Regions from separate parts of the Paenibacillus sp. FSL P4-0338 genome, predicted to be linked through region 3. Evidence: predicted binding sites of a transcription regulator. Region 3 holds the regulator's gene; each other region holds the start of a gene.
What was found. Region 3 encodes Rex, which represses fermentation and respiration genes when NADH is low (regulators of the CRP and FNR family bind a similar motif). Its sites were predicted from a motif close to TTGTGAAATATTTCACAA; they were not measured.
Positions count from the first base shown of each region.

Region 1: the regulator Rex is predicted to act here: its motif matches at 5,159-5,176, upstream of MKZ07_RS24685 (phosphoketolase family protein).
Region 2: the regulator Rex is predicted to act here: its motif matches at 3,604-3,621, upstream of pflB (formate C-acetyltransferase).

Region 1 covers NZ_JBBOCG010000002.1:127,370-134,298, forward strand. Annotated here, with positions in the region: gene MKZ07_RS24670 (S-layer homology domain-containing protein) at 1-2,943, shown strand, start outside; gene MKZ07_RS24675 (response regulator) at 3,053-4,195, shown strand; gene MKZ07_RS24680 (GntR family transcriptional regulator) at 4,289-5,011, shown strand; gene MKZ07_RS24685 (phosphoketolase family protein) at 5,290-6,929, shown strand, end outside.
Region 2 covers NZ_JBBOCG010000001.1:2,794,584-2,801,512, reverse strand. Annotated here, with positions in the region: gene ltrA (group II intron reverse transcriptase/maturase) at 1-270, shown strand, start outside; gene adhE (bifunctional acetaldehyde-CoA/alcohol dehydrogenase) at 827-3,448, shown strand; gene pflB (formate C-acetyltransferase) at 3,710-5,971, shown strand; gene pflA (pyruvate formate-lyase-activating protein) at 6,092-6,829, shown strand.
Region 3 covers NZ_JBBOCG010000001.1:2,558,642-2,565,570, forward strand. Annotated here, with positions in the region: gene MKZ07_RS11300 (aminoglycoside adenylyltransferase domain-containing protein) at 1-293, opposite strand, end outside; gene MKZ07_RS11305 (cell wall elongation regulator TseB-like domain-containing protein) at 527-1,048, opposite strand; gene MKZ07_RS11310 (amidohydrolase) at 1,078-2,379, opposite strand; gene MKZ07_RS11315 (redox-sensing transcriptional repressor Rex) at 2,369-3,019, opposite strand; gene dinG (ATP-dependent DNA helicase DinG) at 3,158-6,019, opposite strand; gene MKZ07_RS11325 (hypothetical protein) at 6,138-6,776, opposite strand; gene panD (aspartate 1-decarboxylase) at 6,891-6,929, opposite strand, start outside.

The DNA of each region.
Region 1 (6,929 bases), on a different contig from region 3:
TCTTTGCAGATTCAAGAGCCTGCGAACGGAACCGAGGTATACGGAGCAGACTTCCCGCTCCCGGTAACCGGACAAGCTGCACTGGACTCGGTAGTTACGGCTGCCGTCTATAAAGTGGACGTTCATCCTAATGCCTATCTGTTCGATCTTGAAGTAGGCATTACGGTAACTGATGATGTCTATAAGTGGGACACCAAGCTGCCGGGACCGCTGGCACCAGGGTCCTACCATGTAGCGGTGACTTCTACCAAGACATTCGGTGATGAGGTAAGAAAAGAAACGAAGCTGGTACCGTTCACCGTGCCGCAGCTGGAATTGACTCATGTGGCGGTAAATGAAGGACAGCCGGATCATGCTGTGCTGACGTTCAACCAGCCTGTAGGTTCTGCTTTGACCGATGCTGATTTCACCGGGCTTACCGTCGATGGACGGAAAGTGATTGCTGTGAAGTCCGTACAGGGCGATAAAGTAGAAGTCGTTCTGGAGGAAGCGCTCGGTCCAGATGATGCATTGGTCGTAGGGTACGACCCTGCTGCCGGTAATGTTACGGCTGAAGGCAATGTCCTGAACGAATTGAAGCCGATTCAGGCAGGCGACCAGTCCGGCATTACGAAGGATAATAATGTGATTCCGCTTCAGCTCGTTGCTGCTTATCCCGAAGCCGGCAAGCTCAAGCTGGTATTCAACAAGCCAATCAACGACTTGACCGATCTGTCAGGATTCACTTACGGCGGTGTGCCGCTTAAGGAGCCTTTTGAGATCAACGGCAATGAACTGATCGTGTCCATTCCGGAAGATCATAAGGGCGGACTGTTGAGCTACGATCCAGAGCTTGGCAACGTAACGGAGAATGGCAACAAGAATAACCCGCTTACGGGTCTGCAGCCGGGAATTGATCTTGGCGGAGATTCCAAGTATATCTCAGAGGCAGGCAAGCTGCCTGAGAACGGTCTGGGATTATCCGTTGGGGACAAGCCGGTATCCTTAAGTCCGGGCTTCCAGCCGGATGTACCAAGCGGCTATCAGGCGACCGTGCCTAACGAGACCGGTACCATCGCCCTGAATCTTGCCCCGGCAGGAGATAACGATACACTGCGCAAGGTTAGCCTGAACGGTGTAGAGGTCCCTGACGGTGACTGGAGCAAGCTGCCGCTTCAGGAAGGGCTGAACATCATTCAGGTGGATATTGTGGATGCGAAGCGTCCGGGCGTTAAGCTGGGCCAATACCAGATTCAGGTCATCCGCGCAAGCGGGAAGCTGGTCTCCCTGGAGCCTTCAAGCGGCACCCTGCAGCCGGAGTTCAAGCCTGAAACTACAAGTTATGATGTAACTGTAGGGAACAGTGTATATGAAATGTCATTCAAGCCGGTAACACTTGACCCGGGTGCGGTGGTAACACTCAGCATTACCGGTGAAGCGCCGGTAGAGGTGAAGAACGGCGAATGGAGCAAAGCGCTCCCTCTGAAAGTAGGCAAGAATGAAGTTCTGGTTACCGTCAAGGATTCCGCAGGTGGAACGAACACCTACACCATGATCATTACCAGAGAACAGCCTGTTTCCAGCGGCGGAGGCTCCGGCCCTGCTCCTGCACCGGATACTGCCAAAACCGAACTCATCCAGGTGGATGTAGCCATAGGCGGTGCCAATGCGGTGGGGATCACGAAGGTACCGGTTCAGCGGACGACGCACAGCAACGGAACCATAACTGATCTGGTCCGCTTCACCAAGGATAAGGCTGAAGAAGCGGTGAAGAAGGCGAAAGAGACGGGACAAAGCATTGCCCGTGTAGTCATCCCGGATGCGGCGGACAATGTCAGCGAAGTGAATGTCCAAATTCCGGCGGAGACCGCAAATTTGCTGAAAGAAAATGGGATTGTACTGGAAATCTATACGGAGAACGCGATTGTGCGTGTTCCGAATGAATCGCTGGAAGGCACCTTACAAGACTTCTATTTCCGGCTGGTGCCGGTGAGAAGTGCAACAGAGCGGAATGAAATCGAGAAAAGAGCCACGCTCGAAGCTGTGGTCCGTGAAGTGGCCAAGGACAACAAAATCGAAGTGGTCGCCAGACCGATGACCATCGAGACGAACCTGTCCAGCCGCGCAGTAACCCTGATTCTGCCGCTAAGAGATGTGAAGCTGCCTGCGAATGAAGCGGCGCGTAATGCATTCCTGGCACAGCTCGGTATTTTCATTGAACATACCGACGGCACGAAAGAGGTTGTCAAAGGCAAAGCGGTTACCTATAAAGAGGGACTGCTTGGACTGGAATTCTCGGTAAGCAAATTCAGTACCTTTACGATTATCAACTTCAATAATCAGTCGCCTGCTACGCATGTATCCTATATCGTTGGCTTCCCGGATGGCGAATTCAAGCCGGACGATCGGGTAACGCGCTCGCAGATGGCACTCATGCTTGCCCGGAATCTGGGCTATGATGCTAGTGCGGCTGTAGGCAATCCTCCCTTCCCGGATGTCGCTGTCCGTCATTATGCGGCAGCAGCCATTGCCTTTGTGAATACACAGGGCTTGATGAAGGGTGATCCGGCCGGGAAATTCCGGGGGAATGCACCGATTACGAGAGCAGAGATGGCCGCTGCTGCTGCCAACTACCTGAAGCTTGCAGTACCGGCAGATGGTAAGTCCAGCATGAGCGACACCACCGGACATTGGGCACAAGGCGTCATTGAAGCCAATGTGAAGGCGGGCTTGCTCAAAGGCTACCCGGACGGCAGCTTCAAGCCGAATGCTTATCTGACCCGTGCGGAAGCTGTAGTCATTGTTAATCAGATGTTTGGCCGCGGTCCGCTCCATGGAGCAGATGCGGTGAAATTCCCGGATGTCTCCAAGAATCATTGGGCCTACCTGGATATCCAGGAGGCTGTCATCGACCATCAGTACCGGGTCGACAGTGAACAGAAGGAACAACGGGTTACAGAATAAATGGATAGGGGTTGGAGGAGAGATCATTCTCCTCCAACCCCTAAATCATTAAATTTGAAGTATAATGGTTATAACACCTTACCGATTTCCAGCTGCGAAGGAGATCCGAATGAGAGCAATCCTGATTGACGATGAAGAATTGGCACTAAAGGCTTTGGAACGCCAATTGCATGCACTTGGTGATTTTGAGATTATCGGCAAATATACCGATCCGCTGCTAGGGCAGCAAAAGGTGGAGGAGACCGAGGCCGACATTGTGTTTCTCGATATCCATTTACCGGAGCTGAGCGGGATTGAGCTGGCGGAGAGGCTACTGGAGCGAAGACCCGATCTGCAGGTTGTATTCGTAACGGCATATGATAAGTATGCGATCAAGGCTTTTGAGCTGAATGCCCTGGACTATTTGCTTAAGCCGATTCATATGGACCGTCTGAAGCTTACAGTGCGGAGATTGAATGCTCAGCAGAAGCCTGGCCTGGCAGCCCGGGCAACGTCAGCGCAGACAAGCTGGAGGATGCTGATGCTCGATGCCTTCCGGATCTACGAAGGGAGTCAGGAGCTTCCGTCACTGCAATGGAGAACGGCGAAGGCGCAGGAAATCTTCTTTTATCTGCTGCATCATCGCGGCAAAGTGGTCAGTAAAGCGACTCTAATTGAGCTAATGTGGGCTGATTTTGATCCGGACAGGGCCTATCCGCAGTTATATACTGCTGTGTATCATATCCGCAAAATGCTGGAGCCTTTCAGCAGAGAACGGATTCTCCTGCAAAATACGGCGGACGGCTATCTGCTCAAGCTGGATGGGATCTGCCTGGACGTTGATGAGTTTGACCGCTTTATCCAAGCGGGGTTAGAGCTGTCGAATGACACACTGCCTGAATATGAACGAATCCTGAAGCTGTTCAAGAGCGAATATCTGGAGGGGTACGATTATGTGTGGGCGGAGCTTGAACGGCAAAGATTCCAGCTGCAGTGGATTCGGCTCAAGCTGAATCTGGTCCGCTGGTATATGGGGAATGCAGAATATGAACAGGCCTTCAAGCATATTGAACAGGTGTGCACCCGCTATCCGTTAGAGGAGCAAGCGCAATTATTGTACATGCAAATATCGGATAGCATGGGCTTTCATTTTCTGGTGCAAAGACAATATGTATTACTGGAAACGGTTATGGAAGCAGAGGTTGCGGAGAAACCGAGCCGGGAGATTGTCAAATGGTATAGGGATTGGGACAACAAGCGTCAAAAAGGGTGAATCCGTGGATTCATCCTTTTTGCCCTATCTAAATTATGATATATTTAATCTTGAATGAACTGGTTCTGCAAAGACCCGACGAAGGAGCACCCCATGACCCAATTTGTCTACAAGCAGATTATTGCTGACCTCAAAACGAAGATCTTTGCCGGGCAGTACGCCGATATGAAGCTGCCGGATGAGCGCAGTCTCAGCGAGGCGTATCAGGTTAGCCGCAGTACCATTAAGCGTGCGCTGATGAAGATGGAGAGCTCGGGCATTATTTTCAAGAAACGCGGCTCCGGCACCTTCATCAATCCGCTATACATAAAGAACGATTCGATCTTCAATTACGAGGGCTCTAACCTGGGGGTGTCGGATAACTTCCAGATGCACGGCAAGAAGCCGGAGATCAAGGTGCTGAGCTTCGAGGTCATCCGGCCCACGGAGGAGCTTCAGCGGGATTTGTTCCTGATGCCCCATGATTTCGTGTATAAGATCGTGCGTCTGCGTCTGTTTGAAGGTGCGCCCTTCATGATTGAGACGGGATATATTCCGATCAAAATTGTGCAAAATCTCGACCAGACGATTATCGAGGGCTCGATTTTTCATTATCTGGAGGAGTCGCGCAATCTGGCGGTGACTAAATCCTTTTTGTCTATTTTTGCCGAGCCTTCGCTGCCGAATGACCAGGAGCTGCTCCATCTGAAGGAGAATGAACCTGTAGGGATTATGGAAGGAATCTTCTTCCTGGATAACGGCACGCCGTTTGAATTCTCGCATATGCGCTTCCATTATGAGTATCTGAAGTTCAACACGTTCGTGTCTGTGCATTAACGGGTGGACGTTGTAAATAGCATAACTGAGGTATAGCAGGCCGGGAGGAGTCCCGGTCTTTTTGGCATCTTTTCGGACATAACAAATTAATCCATAAATATAAAAAAGAATATAATTTTGTGCGAATTTTGCAGCGAATTTCATACTATGTTCAAAATTTCACAATATTGGACCGTATTAATTTCTAAAAAGATTGAATTTCTGAAATGCCGATGTATGATGTAACTGTAGAAGTGATACATTCAAAATACAAAGAAAAAGATTAGGGAGTGGAAGACATGGGATTAACAATCGAACAGGTGGATTATTCCTCGAAAACGTATCTGGAAAAGCTTGACGCTTACTGGCGTGCAACGAACTACATCTCCGTAGGCCAGCTTTATTTGAAGGATAATCCGTTGTTAAGAGAACCGCTGAAGGATGCAGATGTCAAAGTGAAGCCGATCGGACACTGGGGCACCATCCCTGGGCAGAACTTTATCTATGCGCACCTGAACCGTGTAATCACTAAATATGATCTCAACATGTTCTATATTGAAGGCCCGGGCCATGGCGGCCAGGTGATGGTATCGAACTCTTATCTGGACGGAAGCTACACTGAAATCTACCCCCAGATCACCCAAGACATCCCTGGTCTGAAAAAGCTGTTCAAGCAATTCTCTTTCCCTGGCGGTGTAGCCTCCCATGCTGCTCCTGAAACACCTGGATCCATTCACGAAGGCGGCGAACTGGGTTACTCCCTGTCGCACAGCGTGGGTTCGATTCTCGATAACCCTGATCTGATCTCTGCAGTAGTTGTAGGTGACGGCGAAGCAGAAACCGGCCCTCTGGCCGCTTCCTGGCTGTCCAACCGGTTCATCAACCCGATTACAGACGGTGCTGTATTGCCGATTCTGCATTTGAACGGCTTCAAGATCAGCAACCCTACCATCCTCTCCCGGATGAGCAGAGAAGAATTGACCGCATATTTTGCCGGAAATGGCTGGGAAGCATTCTTCGTAGAAGGCGAGAACCCGGATCTGATGCACCCGGAAATGGCGAAGGTGCTGGATACGATCGTAGAGAGAATTGCCGCAATCCAGAAGAATGCCCGTGAAAATAACGATACTAAACGCCCTGTATGGCCGATGCTGGTCTTCCGTACGCCTAAGGGCTGGACTGGTCCCAAAGCATGGGACGGCGTGCCGAATGAAGGCTCCTTCCGTGCCCACCAGGTGCCGATTCCGGTTGATCAGAAGAACATGAAGCATGCTCCGGCATTGCTTGAATGGCTGAACAGCTACAGACCTGAAGAATTGTTCGATGAGAACGGCCGTCTGAACGCGGATCTGGCTGAGCTGCTGCCAACCGGCGACAGACGTATGGGGATGAACCCTGTAACGAATGCCGGCAAGCTGATCAAAGACCTGCACAAGCCGAATTTCCGCAACTACGCCCTGGATAATTCCGTTCCGGGTCAAGTGATCGCACAGGATATGGCCGTGCTGGGGAAATACCTGAAAGAGGTTGTTACGCTCAACGAAGAGAACCGCAACTTCCGGATTTTTGGACCGGATGAGACTATGTCTAACCGTCTGGGACCTGTATTCGAAGTGACCAAGCGCCAATGGATGGATGCCATTCAGGAACCGCAGGATGAATTCCTTGCTCCATACGGCCGTGTCATTGACTCCCAGTTGTCTGAGCATCAGGCGGAAGGGATTCTGGAAGGGTATGTCCTGACTGGGCGCCACGGATTCTTCGCCAGCTATGAAGCGTTCCTGCGCGTGGTTGACTCGATGATTACCCAGCACTTCAAGTGGCTGCGTAAGGCGACAGATCAGACCTGGAGAGAAGATATTCCTTCCCTGAACGTGATCGCCACATCGACCGTATTCCAGCAGGACCATAACGGTTATACCCACCAAGATCCGGGTCT
Region 2 (6,929 bases), 240 kb from region 3:
CGAGGCGTGGTTAAAGAAAGATTAGCACCGCCCAGCATGCGTTCGAAATCGTTTGCGGAACACGTGGAATGGCTCAATCCCAAGATTCAAGGATGGAGAAACTACTATTACACAAAGTACAGCCAAAAGAGGTTAGCAAAACTGGATTGGTATATTCTGCAACGATTTACCCGGTGGTATGCGAAGAAGAGACAACGAGGAAGATGGATGAGATCCCGGTCAGAAGTTAGATATTTGACCATCCAATATGGACTAAAAACGCTATTGTAATCTGCATGCCGATGAATGACAAACATCGGAAAGCCGTATGAGGGAAAACCTCACGTACGGTTTGATGAGGAGGGGCTGGGTTGCACCAGCCCTTTACTCTAGAATTTATATTTTGCACATGATAAATTATCCTTCTATTTCTCGCTGAAACGGAACCGTCCTTTAAAAGGACGGCAAAGCCGTTTCCACTTGTAAAGTTGAGATTTATATTTATATTCACACCGTCAGACTTATTCTATAGAAGAGCAGTGGATGAACTGAAGTGACGGCTTGGCATTCATGAGCAAATTACCGAAGCCCAACTGGCATTGCAAGGCAAGATGGGCCATTAACGCTGCAGACTACCGTATTGCGTTCGCAGAATAGACAAATATTAATTAAATAATGCATATAATATGGAAAAAATACCGGTAAATGATCGAATGAAAGCGCTTTGAAAACAACTCAAAAAAAACTTTAAACTTTGTGAAAGATTTCACTATACAAGGTGAAAAGGATGTGCTAAGATAAATGTATAGAAAGAAACAACCTAAAAATTGACAGGAGGACGAGGGAGATGGCAGTTAAAAACGAAGTCGCCGCCCAAGTGAAACAAACCACCGCTGAAGAGTATATTCAGGTTTTGGTGGATAAAGCAAAGAAAGCCCACGAAGCGTTCATGGGCCTGGATCAAGAGCAGACAAACACAATCGTTCATGCAATGGCGCTGGCCGGACTCGACAAGCATATGTACCTGGCAAAACTGGCAGTTGAAGAAACAGGACGCGGAGTATACGAAGACAAAATTACGAAGAACATCTTCTCCACTGAATATATCTGGCACGGAATTAAGTACGACAAGACTGTAGGCGTTATTGAGGATAACGCTTATGACAGCTTCCAGAAAATTGCTGAACCAGTCGGAATCATTATGGGTATCACACCGGTTACCAACCCAACATCCACCACAATGTTTAAAGCTTTGATTTCCGCGAAGACACGTAACCCTATTATATTCGGTTTCCACCCGTCAGCGCAAGAGTGTAGTGCGGCAGCAGCCAAAATTCTGCATGATGCAGGCGTAGCAGCCGGCGCACCAGAGAACTTCATCCAATGGATTGAGCTTCCTACAATGGACAAAACAAACGCATTGATGAACAATCCGGACGTTGCACTGATTCTGGCAACCGGCGGATCGGCAATGGTCAAAGCAGCTTACAGCTGCGGCAAACCGGCACTTGGCGTAGGTCCTGGTAACGTGCCTGCCTTCATTGAGAAGAGTGCTGACATTGATCAGGCTGTAACTGACCTTATCCTGTCGAAGACTTTCGATAATGGTATGATCTGTGCTTCCGAGCAGGCTGTCATCATTGAAGAAGCTATCTTCGATCAAGTGAAGAAGAAAATGATTGCAAACGGCTGTTACTTTGTGAACAAAGAAGAAGCGGCTAAGCTGACCAGCGGCGCAATGAACGTAGAGAAATGTGCGGTTAACCCGGCTATCGTTGGCCAATCCGCTGTGAAGATCGCTGAAATGTGCGGCATTCAGGTTCCTGCCGGAACGAAGATCCTTGTAGCTGAGCTTGAAGGTGTAGGTACTAAATATCCATTGTCCGCTGAGAAGTTGAGCCCGGTTCTGGCTTGCTACAAAGTGAAGAATGCTGACCAGGGTATCGAACGCGCAGCTCAAATCGTTGAATTTGGCGGCATGGGCCACAGCTCGGCTATCCATTCCAACAACGAAGAAGTTATCATGAAGTTCTCCAACCGTCTGCAGACCGGACGTATTCTCGTCAACTCGCCATCCACACACGGCGCAATCGGTGATATTTATAACACTAATATCCCTTCATTGACACTGGGCTGCGGATCTTACGGACGCAACTCGGTATCGCAGAACGTGACTGCCATCAATCTGATCAACGTGAAAAGGGTGAACCGTCGTACCGTGAATATGCAATGGTTTAAAGTACCTGACAAGATTTACTTCGAGAAGGGGTCCACTCAGTACCTGGCCAAAATGCCTGATATTACACGCGTAGCTATTATCACTGACCCTATGATGGTGAAGCTCGGATATGTTGAAAGAGTTGAGCATTATCTGCGTCAACGTCAGACTCCAGTAGCCATCGAAGTGTTCTCTGAAGTTGAACCAGATCCATCGACAACTACTGTAGAAAAAGGTGCGGCAATGATGAACAGATTCCAGCCGGACTGCATCATCGCACTCGGCGGCGGTTCCCCTATGGATGCTGCCAAAGGAATGTGGCTGTTCTATGAACATCCGGATGCAGACTTCAACGGCCTGAAGCAGAAGTTCATGGATATCCGCAAACGGGTATATAAATTCCCTAAGCTCGGCAACAAAGCGAAATTCGTTGCGATTCCTACAACTTCCGGTACAGGTTCCGAAGTAACCTCGTTCGCAGTTATCACAGATAAGACAACGGGTAATAATACTAAGTATCCGCTGGCTGACTATGAGCTGACTCCAGACGTAGCTATTATCGATCCTGAGTTTGTATACAGCTTGCCAAGAACAGCAGTTGCCGATACAGGTATGGACGTATTGACACATGCAATCGAAGCTTATGTATCTGTAATGGCCAGTGACTATTCCGATGGTCTGGCAATCAAAGCTATTCAGCTGGTATTCCAGTGGCTGGAGAAATCCGCACTGCAAGGCGACAAACTGGCCCGTGAGAAAATGCACAACGCATCGACACTTGCCGGTATGGCCTTTGCCAATGCATTCCTGGGGATTAACCACAGCTTGGCGCACAAATGGGGCGGACAGTACCACACCGCGCATGGCCGCACCAATGCAATCCTGATGCCGCATGTTATCCGTTACAATGCCAAGAAGCCTACGAAGTTCGCTTCGTTCCCTAAATATTCGCACTTTGTAGCTGACGAACGGTATGCTGAAATTGCCCGTATTCTGGGATTGCCAGCACGCACTACCGAAGAAGGCGTAACCAGCCTGATCAATGCGATCCGCGACATGAACAAAAAACTTGGCATCGAAGAATCCTTCTCGGCTCTTGGTTTCGATCCTAAGGACTTCGAATCCCGTGTAGACTATCTGGCTGACCGTGCATTTGAAGACCAATGTACAACTGCCAACCCTAAAATGCCGCTGGTATCCGAGCTTGCTGATGTTTACCGCAACGCATTCTACGGCAAATTCGATAATTAATTAACGGTTGCCTGACAAAGAATAAGGTTAAAGGTTAATATGGGACTGGATGGAAGTGACAAATATCACCGAAAGAGTGATATTTGTCACAGTCCTTTTTCAGAAAATAAACTAAAATGTTTATATAAACAACGGTCCCGGTTATGAAGATGCGATTGTGAATTTTATAACAACCATAGCTCATGGGATCACGAGACACGGGATTAACCTTCAAGCCCGCGATCTCTACAAATATACTAAATATAAATGGAGGGATTTAGCATGTCGGTGATTGAAAAAGAAGTACAAGAGGTTAAGTCTGGCTGGAGAAATTTCACAAAAGGCACATGGTCCAAGAAAGTTGACGTTAATAACTTTATTGCCAAGAACATCAAGCCTTATGAAGGAAATGAAGATTTCCTCGTAGGTCCTACCAGCAATACTACTGAACTGTGGAAGATTATCTCCCAGCTGAGTAAGGAAGAAAGAGAAAGAGGCGGCGTATGGGACGTTTCCCTCGATACTGTCTCCACTATCACTTCCCATGCTCCTGGTTACATTGACAAGGACAAGGAACAGATTGTCGGCGTTCAGACTGATGCGCCTTTCAGACGTTCCATCCAACCGTTCGGCGGTATCAAGATGATGATCGATGCTACTAAGGCTTACGGCTTCGAGCTTCCGCAGAATATCGTTGACATGTTCACGAACATCCGCAAAACGCATAACCAAGGCGTATTTGATGCATATACACCAGATATGAGAGCTGTGCGTAAATCCGGCGTAATCACAGGTCTTCCTGATGCTTATGGCCGCGGACGTATCATCGGCGACTATCGCCGTATTGCTCTGTATGGTATTGATTTCCTGATTAAAGACAAGAAGCAGCAACTGGCTGAACTCGAAGTAGACTCCATGACAGAAGATGTTATCCGTCTGCGTGAAGAGCTGTCCGAGCAAATGCGTGCTCTGGGCGAACTGAAACAAATGGCTGCAGCTCATGGTATGGACATCTCCAAACCGGCTGTCAACTTCAAAGAAGCTACACAATGGGTATACTTCGGTTATCTGGCAGCTGTTAAAGAACAGAATGGTGCGGCAATGTCCTTGGGACGCGTATCTTCCTTCCTTGATATCTATGTTCAACGCGACGTTGAAGAAGGTACTCTGACTGAAGAGCAAGCACAAGAAATCGTTGACCATTTCGTAATGAAGCTGCGTATTGTGAAATTCCTGCGTACGCCTGACTATAACGACCTGTTCTCCGGTGACCCTACTTGGGTGACAGAATCCATCGGTGGTATGGCCGAAGACGGTACAACTCGCGTAACCAAGAACAGCTTCCGCTTCCTGCATACCCTGTACAATCTGGGACCAGCACCAGAACCAAACCTGACTGTACTGTGGTCCGAGAAGCTGCCTGAAGGCTTCAAAAAATATTGTGCCAAGGTATCTATTGAAACCAGCGCCATCCAATATGAGAACGATGATGTAATGCGTCCATACTGGGGTGAAGATTATGCAATTGCCTGCTGCGTATCCCCAATGCGTATCGGTAAGCAAATGCAGTTCTTCGGTGCCCGTGCCAACCTGGCTAAGGCTCTGCTGTATGCAATCAATGGTGGTAAAGATGAGAAATCCGGTGCTCAGGTAGGTCCTGAATATCCTGCGATCACTTCTGAATATCTGGATTACAACGAAGTAATGAAACGCTTCAAACCAATGATGGAATGGCTCGCTAAGACTTATGTCAACACGCTGAACATCATTCACTATATGCATGACAAATATTCCTACGAACGTATCGAAATGGCGCTGCATGACCGCGACATTCTGCGTACGATGGCTTGCGGTATCGCCGGACTGTCCGTTGCTGCTGACTCCCTGAGTGCAATCAAATACGCTAAGGTTAAGCCAATCCGTAACGAAGAAGGCATTGCTATCGACTTTGAAACTGAGGGTGAATTCCCTTGCTACGGTAACAACGACGACGCTGTTGACGGCATCGCAGTTGAACTGGTTGAAACCTTCATGTCGATGATCCGCAAAAACAAAACGTATCGTGACGCTGTGCCGACTCAATCGGTACTGACTATCACTTCGAACGTTGTATATGGTAAAAAGACTGGTACTACTCCTGACGGACGTAAAAAAGGCGAACCATTCGCTCCTGGTGCTAACCCAATGCACGGACGCGACAAGAAGGGTGCCCTGGCATCCCTGAACTCTGTTGCCAAACTTCCTTACTCCGATGCACAGGATGGTATCTCGAATACCTTCTCTATCGTTCCTAAGGCACTGGGTAAAGACGAAGATTCCCGTAAGTCCAACCTGGTCTTCATGATGGACGGATACTTCCACAATAACGCTCAGCACTTGAACGTTAACGTATTTAACCGTGAGCAGCTGCTCGACGCTATGGATCACCCAGAGAACTATCCACAGTTGACCATTCGCGTATCCGGCTATGCTGTTAACTTCATCAAGCTGACCCGTGAACAACAGATGGATGTTATCAACCGTACATTCCACGATTCCATGTAAGATGCATTCTTGTTCTACAAGAACTGAAATGAATTAAGAGCTGCCGCCCTTGCAAGAGGGCGGTACACTCTTGTCTGAAAGTGGTTAAAATTTTAAGTTTTTTTGAAAGGATGACATCTCATGCTTAAAGGACATATCCACTCTTTGGAAACGTTTGGTACGGTGGATGGCCCGGGTATCCGCTTCGTGCTTTTTATGCAGGGCTGCCTGCTCAAGTGTCAGTATTGCCACAACCCGGATACATGGGAATTGAATGAAGGCAAGGAAATGACCGTCGAGGAAGTGCTGGCGGAAATTGAGCCTTACCTGAATTATTATAAATCGTCCGGCGGCGGGCTAACCGTATCCGGCGGTGAACCAACCCTCCAGGCGCAATTCGTGAAGCAACTGTTCACCGAGGTGAAGAAACGCTGGAATCTGCATACCACGCTTGATACTAACGGCTATAATGATGGATCGAAAATCAGCGATCTGCTGGATGTTACCGACTTGGTGCTCTTGGATCTGAAGCATATTGATGATGAAGCGCACATCAAACTAACCGGCAAGTCCAACGACCGTACTTTGAAGCTGGCCCGCTGGTTATCTGATAATAACCGTAAAATGTGGATTCGCCATGTTTATGTTCCCGGCATTCATAATAAAGAAGAGGATTTACAGAATCTCGGCCGGTTCATTGGCACCTTAAATGGAGTGGAGAAGTTTGAAATTCTGCCTTATCACGTAATGGGAATCTACAAATGGAAAGAGCTTGGCCGTCCCTATGAGCTTGAAGGGGTGGAGTCACCTTCCGATGAAGAAGTGCAGCGTGCGTACCGGCTGATTGAAGAGGGGCGTAAAGAGTCTGCATTGGTCTAAATAAATATAATAATTATCGAAAGCGGAGCTTCTATTCTGAGGAGTTTCGCTTTTTTGTATGTCAGAAAACCTGACTGAATTCGCTTTCATTAGAGGATTT
Region 3 (6,929 bases):
GTAGGATACACAAAGTTATGCAGGTATGTCTTCAGGACGATAGACAGTTCAATTCCGCGCTTATTCGGCAGACTGTCATGAAAGGCTACGATACGACCGGCAAGGCTATGACTGACCTCTGCGGGGAGCTTGTCCTCTACTACAATGAGCAGATCAATATCGCTTGAATCCGGTTGAAAACAGCCCATGGCCAGGGAACCGTGCAGATAAATCCCCGACAGATTATCCCCCAGCTCTTCCTTAAACAAATCCACCGCCTGATCCAAATATGCTAAAACTTCCAATTTCTTCATCCTCCTTGAGAGACATATATGCAGGTTGGCGATAGCATTCGAGGAATACAATCAGTATATCAATTCAAGTATATTAATCGATGTATCTCAAACCATATATCTCCATTAAGCCACAGTTCCCCGTCTGCCACCAGTCCCAGAACAGTTCCAGATTATTTTCGACATGATGGATACAAAAAAACGGAAGAACAGATAATCTGTTCCCCCGCATGTTATTCTGCTGAGCGCTTAGCTTAACGGTTGGGCAAACTGTACCCCTCACCGATGGCGCTGCCATCCTTGAAGCGGTAGAAGTTGTAATAGAATCGCCCGTCTTTTTTGTAAAATAGCTGCCAGGCATATTCCCCGTTATATACACCGGGCAGCAGCCGTTCGATCTTCACGTCCGGTAACTGATCGGCTATGATTCCGCGCATTTTCTCTTCGGAAGTGCCTTTGCTCAGCTCTTCAGCATACAGGTCGTTGTCGCCTCCGGCAGGCTTGCCCTCCAAGGTGAAACGGACCCACACCATCAGATCGGTCCCGGCTTCATTTTTGCCGGTTAGCACCCAGTAGATCTCATTCTCATTCCAGACGGATTTCTGAGCCTTGGTTACCTCCGTTAGTCCGGCACGCGTCCGGGCCAGCTCCTTGGCCTCATTCCGCTCGTTCCACTGGTCCTTCATAATGTAGGCATAGAACTGGCTTAATCCGAACAGAAGGAGCAGCACCACGGTAAGCCCCAGCCAGATCCATTTTCTCCTCTTCTTCTTCACAACGCTGCTTCCTTTCCCGTTCTCCTGAATTACCGTTTAAGCAGGCTCTCGAACGTCTCCTGTGCTTTGCGGCGGATAGCTTCTTCATCCAGTGTCAGGCATTGTCCATGCTTCACAACCTGCTGGCCGTTCACCCATACATGCTCCACATCCTTGGCACTTGCCGAATAGACGGCATGGGAGAGCAGATCGGTATGCGGCAGCAAATGCGGCTGGTCAATATCAAGCGCGATGAAGTCGGCCTTCATTCCTGCTGCAAGCCGGCCTACCCCGCTTAGGAAAATAGACTGAGCCCCGTATTCCGTGGCCATCAGTAGCGCTTCAGGAGCCGGTACCGCTGTAGGATCACCGCTTACGCCCTTGTGGATCAGAGCCGCCAGCCTCATCTCTTCGAACATATCCAGATTGTTGTTGCTTGCCGCGCCGTCTGTACCCAGGGAGACCTTAACCCCGGCTCGCAGCAGCTCAGGAACACGTGCAACCCCGCTGGCCAGCTTCAGGTTACTGCCGGGGTTATGCGACACGCCAACGTTATAGCGGGCCAGAATCCCGATCTCTTCATCGTTCAGATGAACCCCGTGGGCAATGAGCGAAGGACGGGTGAACATCCCCAGCTTCTCCAGATGTGCGACCGGACGAAGGCCGTAGTCAGCCACGTTCTGCTCCACTTCATGGCGCGTCTCGGACATATGGGTATGCATCGGCAGGTCCAGATCATGGGCAGCCTGCACAAACTTCATGAAAAACTCTGGAGGACAGGTGTACGGAGCGTGCGGTGAGAGCATAGTTGTAATTCTGCCGTCAGCCTTGCCGTGCCAGTTACGGGCAAAAGCAACCGCCTCAGCGAGCTTTGCTTGCTGTACCTCTTCCGGGCACAGCCCAATTACGCCGCGCATCAGCACCGCACGAATACCGGACTGCTCCGTTACTTCCGCTACCCGGTCCATATGATCATACATATCGAGGAAGGTGGTTGTGCCGCCCTTCAGCATTTCCAGTACGGACAACGAGGTTCCCCAATATACATCATCACCAGTGAATTTCTCTTCCATCGGCCACATCTTCTCCTGCAGCCAAGTCTGAAGCACCATATCGTCGCCGTATCCGCGCAGCAGTGACATGGCCGTATGCCCATGGGTATTGACCAGACCCGGCATGAACAGCAGACGGCTGCCGTCTACGACCTGAGCGCCATCCTCCACTACCGGCTCAGCTTCACCTATGTAAGTAATCAGATCATTCTCCAGGGTCATATACCCGCTTAGAACCGGCTTGTCGCTGCCCGGAACCAGGAAGTGCCCGTTCTTGATTATCGTGATCTTACTGCTCATCTTCTGCCTCATCCTTTCCATCATGCAAATAATAGGCCAGGCTCTGCAGATCTGTGGTGAAATCTGCGGCATGAATCCGGATATTGGCAGGCGTCTTGAGAATAACCGGTGCGAAGTTCAGAATCGCCTCAATGCCGGAGTCCACAAGAATATCAGCTACATTCTGGGCTTCGCTGTCAGGTACGGTAATAATCCCGATGCGGATGCCCTGCGAGCGGATTGTGCTGCTTAACTCCTCCATCGGCTGCACAACCAGCGAGTTGATCTGCTGGCCCACCTTCGGCGGGTAGGCATCGAAGATCGCAGTAATCTTCATCGTATCCTTCAAGTAAGCGTTGTAGTTAGACAAGGCATGACCGAGATTACCGGCTCCAACCAGTGCAACATTAATTTGCTGGTCAAGCTTCAGGATATGGCGAATCTTCTCAATTAGATAGGATACATCGTAGCCGATACCCTTCCTGCCAAAATCACCGAAGTAAGCCAAATCCTTACGGATCTGGGCGGGATTCAGATCAAGCTTCTGGCCCAGCTCCTGAGAAGAGACTGTGGAGATTTCACGTTTTTGGAGATCGTTCAGGAAACGCAGGTACACTGGGAGCCTGCGCACGACGGCCTCCGATATTTTATCCGATTTCATGTATTCTCCTCCTTAATAGTTGTGTTATACCCGTTCAATTATAGCAACCGTGCCCCCCGCCTGCCGGATCGGCAGGACAGGGCGGGAACGGATCTTCAGGTTAATCATGACTTATTAATAATAGCAATAGCAGATGAATTAGGAAACCCCGCCGTCTTCCAGCCATTCGGCAATTCTCGGGACCATCTGCTCGGTGAGCATATGCTCCATCTTGGGACCGGGGAGTGAATACAGGAAGTACTTTCCGTAATGCGATTCAATTACTCTAGTATCGTACACAATTACGATGCCCCGGTCCTGCGCCGTGCGGACCAGCCGCCCGAAGCCCTGCTTGAAGCGGATGACTGCCTGCGGCACGGACAGCTTCATGAACGGGTTCTTCTTCTGTGCCTGAAGCAGCTCCGACTTCGCTTCTGCCAGCGGGTGATTCGGCGGCTGGAACGGCAGTCTGACAATCGCCAGGCAGGTCAATGCTTCTCCCGGAATATCTACCCCTTCCCAGAAACTGCTGGTACCGAGCAGGACCGAAGCCGGGCTGTCCTGGAAGCGGCGGATCAGCTTGCTCCGGCTGCCGCCCTCCACACCTTGTCCGAGCACCGCGATATCCTGGGAGGCAAGCGCCTCCTTCAGCGGGTCATAGACCTGGCGCAGCATCTTGTAGGAGGTGAACAGCACCAGCATTCGCCCTCGTGTAGTTACAGCAGTCTCGGCGAGGGAATGAACAAGCGTGTCCACAAAACGGGCATCCCCTATACTTCCCTTGACGCTCGGGAAGTCGCGGGGAATGACCAGCAGAGCCTGCTCCCGGTATTTAAACGGCGACGGAAGCAGCGCTGTCATCAGACGCCCCTGCTCCGCAGCTTCACCAAGGCCCAGGTTATCGATCATGAACTGGAAGGACTTATCCACGGATAAGGTGGCCGAGGTCAGGACAATACTCTTCTTCTTGTCGAAGAACAGCTCCCTGAGCTGGGTACTGACATCTACAGGAACGGCATACATTTGCAGCGACTTGCCTTTATAATTACCGCTTCCCTCCAGCCAATACACGATATTCTCATCGTTCAGGCCCATGAAGAAGCGGATCTGCTCTCTAATGGATGCCAGATCCTTAAATAACCCGCCGATATCGGTCACAAGACTGTCCGAGGAGGATTGGCTGTCCGTGTCACGCATCTCACTGAGCATCTTGTCACCCTTGCGGATGATATCGCTCAGACTGAGGTTCAGCGTATTCTCAAGGGCCGCCAACTCCTCCCAATCCTTCGGCTTCTTGCCCGGCTGCAGGCGGGCCACCAGCTGGCCTGCTTCACCGGCTCCGGCATCGCTGCGCTCGGGCAGCAGGCTGAAGAGCCGGTCGCTGAGCGCATCCCAAGATTCCTTCACCGTCAGCAGATCGGGATAGATCCGGTCGATCACGCCGCTCCATTCGGAAGCCTGCTCACTGCCCGAAGACTGCAGACTCTGGCGGAGGGCAGGCAGCTGCCCGCTCCGGCTATCCTTATAGAGGCGGGTGAGGGTATGGGCGAATGTGAAATATTTCATCTGCATGCCAAGATGCTTGCCGGCAATATCTTCCAGATGATGGGCTTCATCAATCACAAGATGATCGTAAGCCGGAAGTAGCTGATGCCCGGCTTTGACATCTGCGAACAGCTTGGAGTGATTGGTGACCACCACATCAGAGATCCCGGCTTCATGCTTGGCCCGGTGGTAATAGCATTTGCGGAACCAGGGACAAGCCCGTCCCAGGCAGGAGTCGGTATCACTGGCTACAGTCTCCCAGAAATCGCCGCCCCGTCCGCTTAAGTTAAGCTCCTCATCATCGCCGGTCGTCGTCTGGGTCAGCCAGACAAGCATTTGCGCAGCGGTGAGCGCTTCTTCTCTTGGACTCGTAAAGTCCTTTTTATTCATTCTATGTTCGAACTTGCGCAGACACAAATAGTGCCCTCTTCCCTTAAAGATGGAGGCCTTGAACGGGAACGGCACAACGCTGGTTAAGAGTGGGATATCCCGCTCACGCAACTGGTCCTGAAGGTTAATGGTATGAGTGCTGACCATCACCTTTTGATCACTTTTCACACTATGGTAGATGGCCGGAAGCAGGTAACCCAGCGACTTGCCGGTGCCGGTTCCCGCTTCAATCAGCAGATGCTTGTCCTTCTCAAGCGCTGTAATGACCTCATGGATCATCAGCTCCTGGGCCTCACGGCTCTCATACTGTGGAAGAACAGCCTTCAGCCGCTTCGTTACCTCATCCATATACTCTTCAAAGGTAATATTCTCCAGCGGATTGACGTTTCCTTCCTCCCGGGGCGTTGCCAACTCTGCCCAATCCCCCACAGCCAGCGCAAGCTGGCGGTAGAAGCTCAGCTCTCCTTCCGGCTGAAAGGTCTCCATCTCCCGCTCCCGCAGCAGACCGTCGAAATACCAGGCCAAATCACTGTCTTCGTCTGCGAACAGCTCATTCAGCCGCTGAATAGTCAACAGCGGCAGACTGTGCAGCTCTTCCAGACATTTAAGCAGCACAATAGCCGTGGCAAGCGCATCACTGTCAGCCTGATGGGGACGGTCATGCGTAATGCCGAAGTGGCTGCTTACCGCGCCTAGCTGATAGGTGCTCAGCGAGGGAAAGCATATTTTGAGAAAATCGATGGTATCCAGAATCCGCCCCTGAAACGGCAGGTAGCCGCAGCGGTCCAGCGCATTCTGCAAAAAATGAAAATCAAACGCTACATTGTGTCCGACGAGGACGACATCATCCAGCAGCGGCACCAGCTCCATCATCATCTCATCAAGCTCTGGCGCATCCTGTACATCACTGTCTGTAATTCCGGTCAGGCCCGTAATAAAAGGAGGAATGGGTGCTCCGGGCTTGACGTAGGAACCATACACCCGGGAGATCGTCCCGTCTTCTTCTATAATGGCAAGGCCAACCTGGATGATTTCTCCCACAGATTGGGTTCCCGTAGTTTCAAAATCAAGCACGGCAAATTTCATTATAAGTTCTATTCCCTTTCACTTGAGACTCTTTATCAGCATAACAGAAGTTACGAAAAAAGGCGATGCACACCCCAGAAAGTGGTGGGGCGCATCGCCTAAAGGAACCGGGAAAAAGTTATAAAAGCGAAACCAGCTGATGGCCAAACTCCAGCTTCCCGCCCCGTCTGCGGCATACCTCCAGATTCACATTCGGCTCCGGCAGATCCGGGTCATGCAGCAGCGACAGGCTAAACAGCTCACTGGCTTCATTAAAGCGTTCCTGGGAAGCACGGATACAGCCCAGCGCATTATAGATCATCGCCTTCAGCTTCACCTCACGGATCAGGCCCAGCATGTGATCCAGATGTCCCCAGGCAATCTCGCCTTCACCTTCCTGCAGATAAGCCATGGCCAGATACAGGCGGGCAGCGAGGCTATCCGGATATTGTGCCGTAACCTCCCTGAACTGTTCAATGCACTTGCGGTACATCAGCAGCTTGTAATAGCCCTGGCCCCTGACAAAAGCATCCATCCCAAGCTCGGGCGCTTCCTCTTCCGGCAACTCCTCTGGCGGACCCTGGAAATCGGCCTGTTCCCGGAACTCGCTCAGCTTCTCGGCGAAGAGCAGCCACTCATCCATTACATTATCACTGATTCGGTGGAGCATATTATACTTGGATAAAAGATCGCTTCGGCGGGCACCCTCCGCAGTAGGATAGTCGGTTTTGATCTCCTGGAGCATCTTGTTCATCTCAGCAAATAAATGTTGAAACACCGGACATCCCACCCTTACTGATAATGAAGTCAGCTTAAGCTTGCCTTCCTTCATTTTTAGCAAGTACAGGTGTCTTCATCCCTGCCATTGATTACATGGCTCAAAGCGCGGACTTCAGGCAATTGTAGCGTGAATCTCATGATCCGCCAGCTT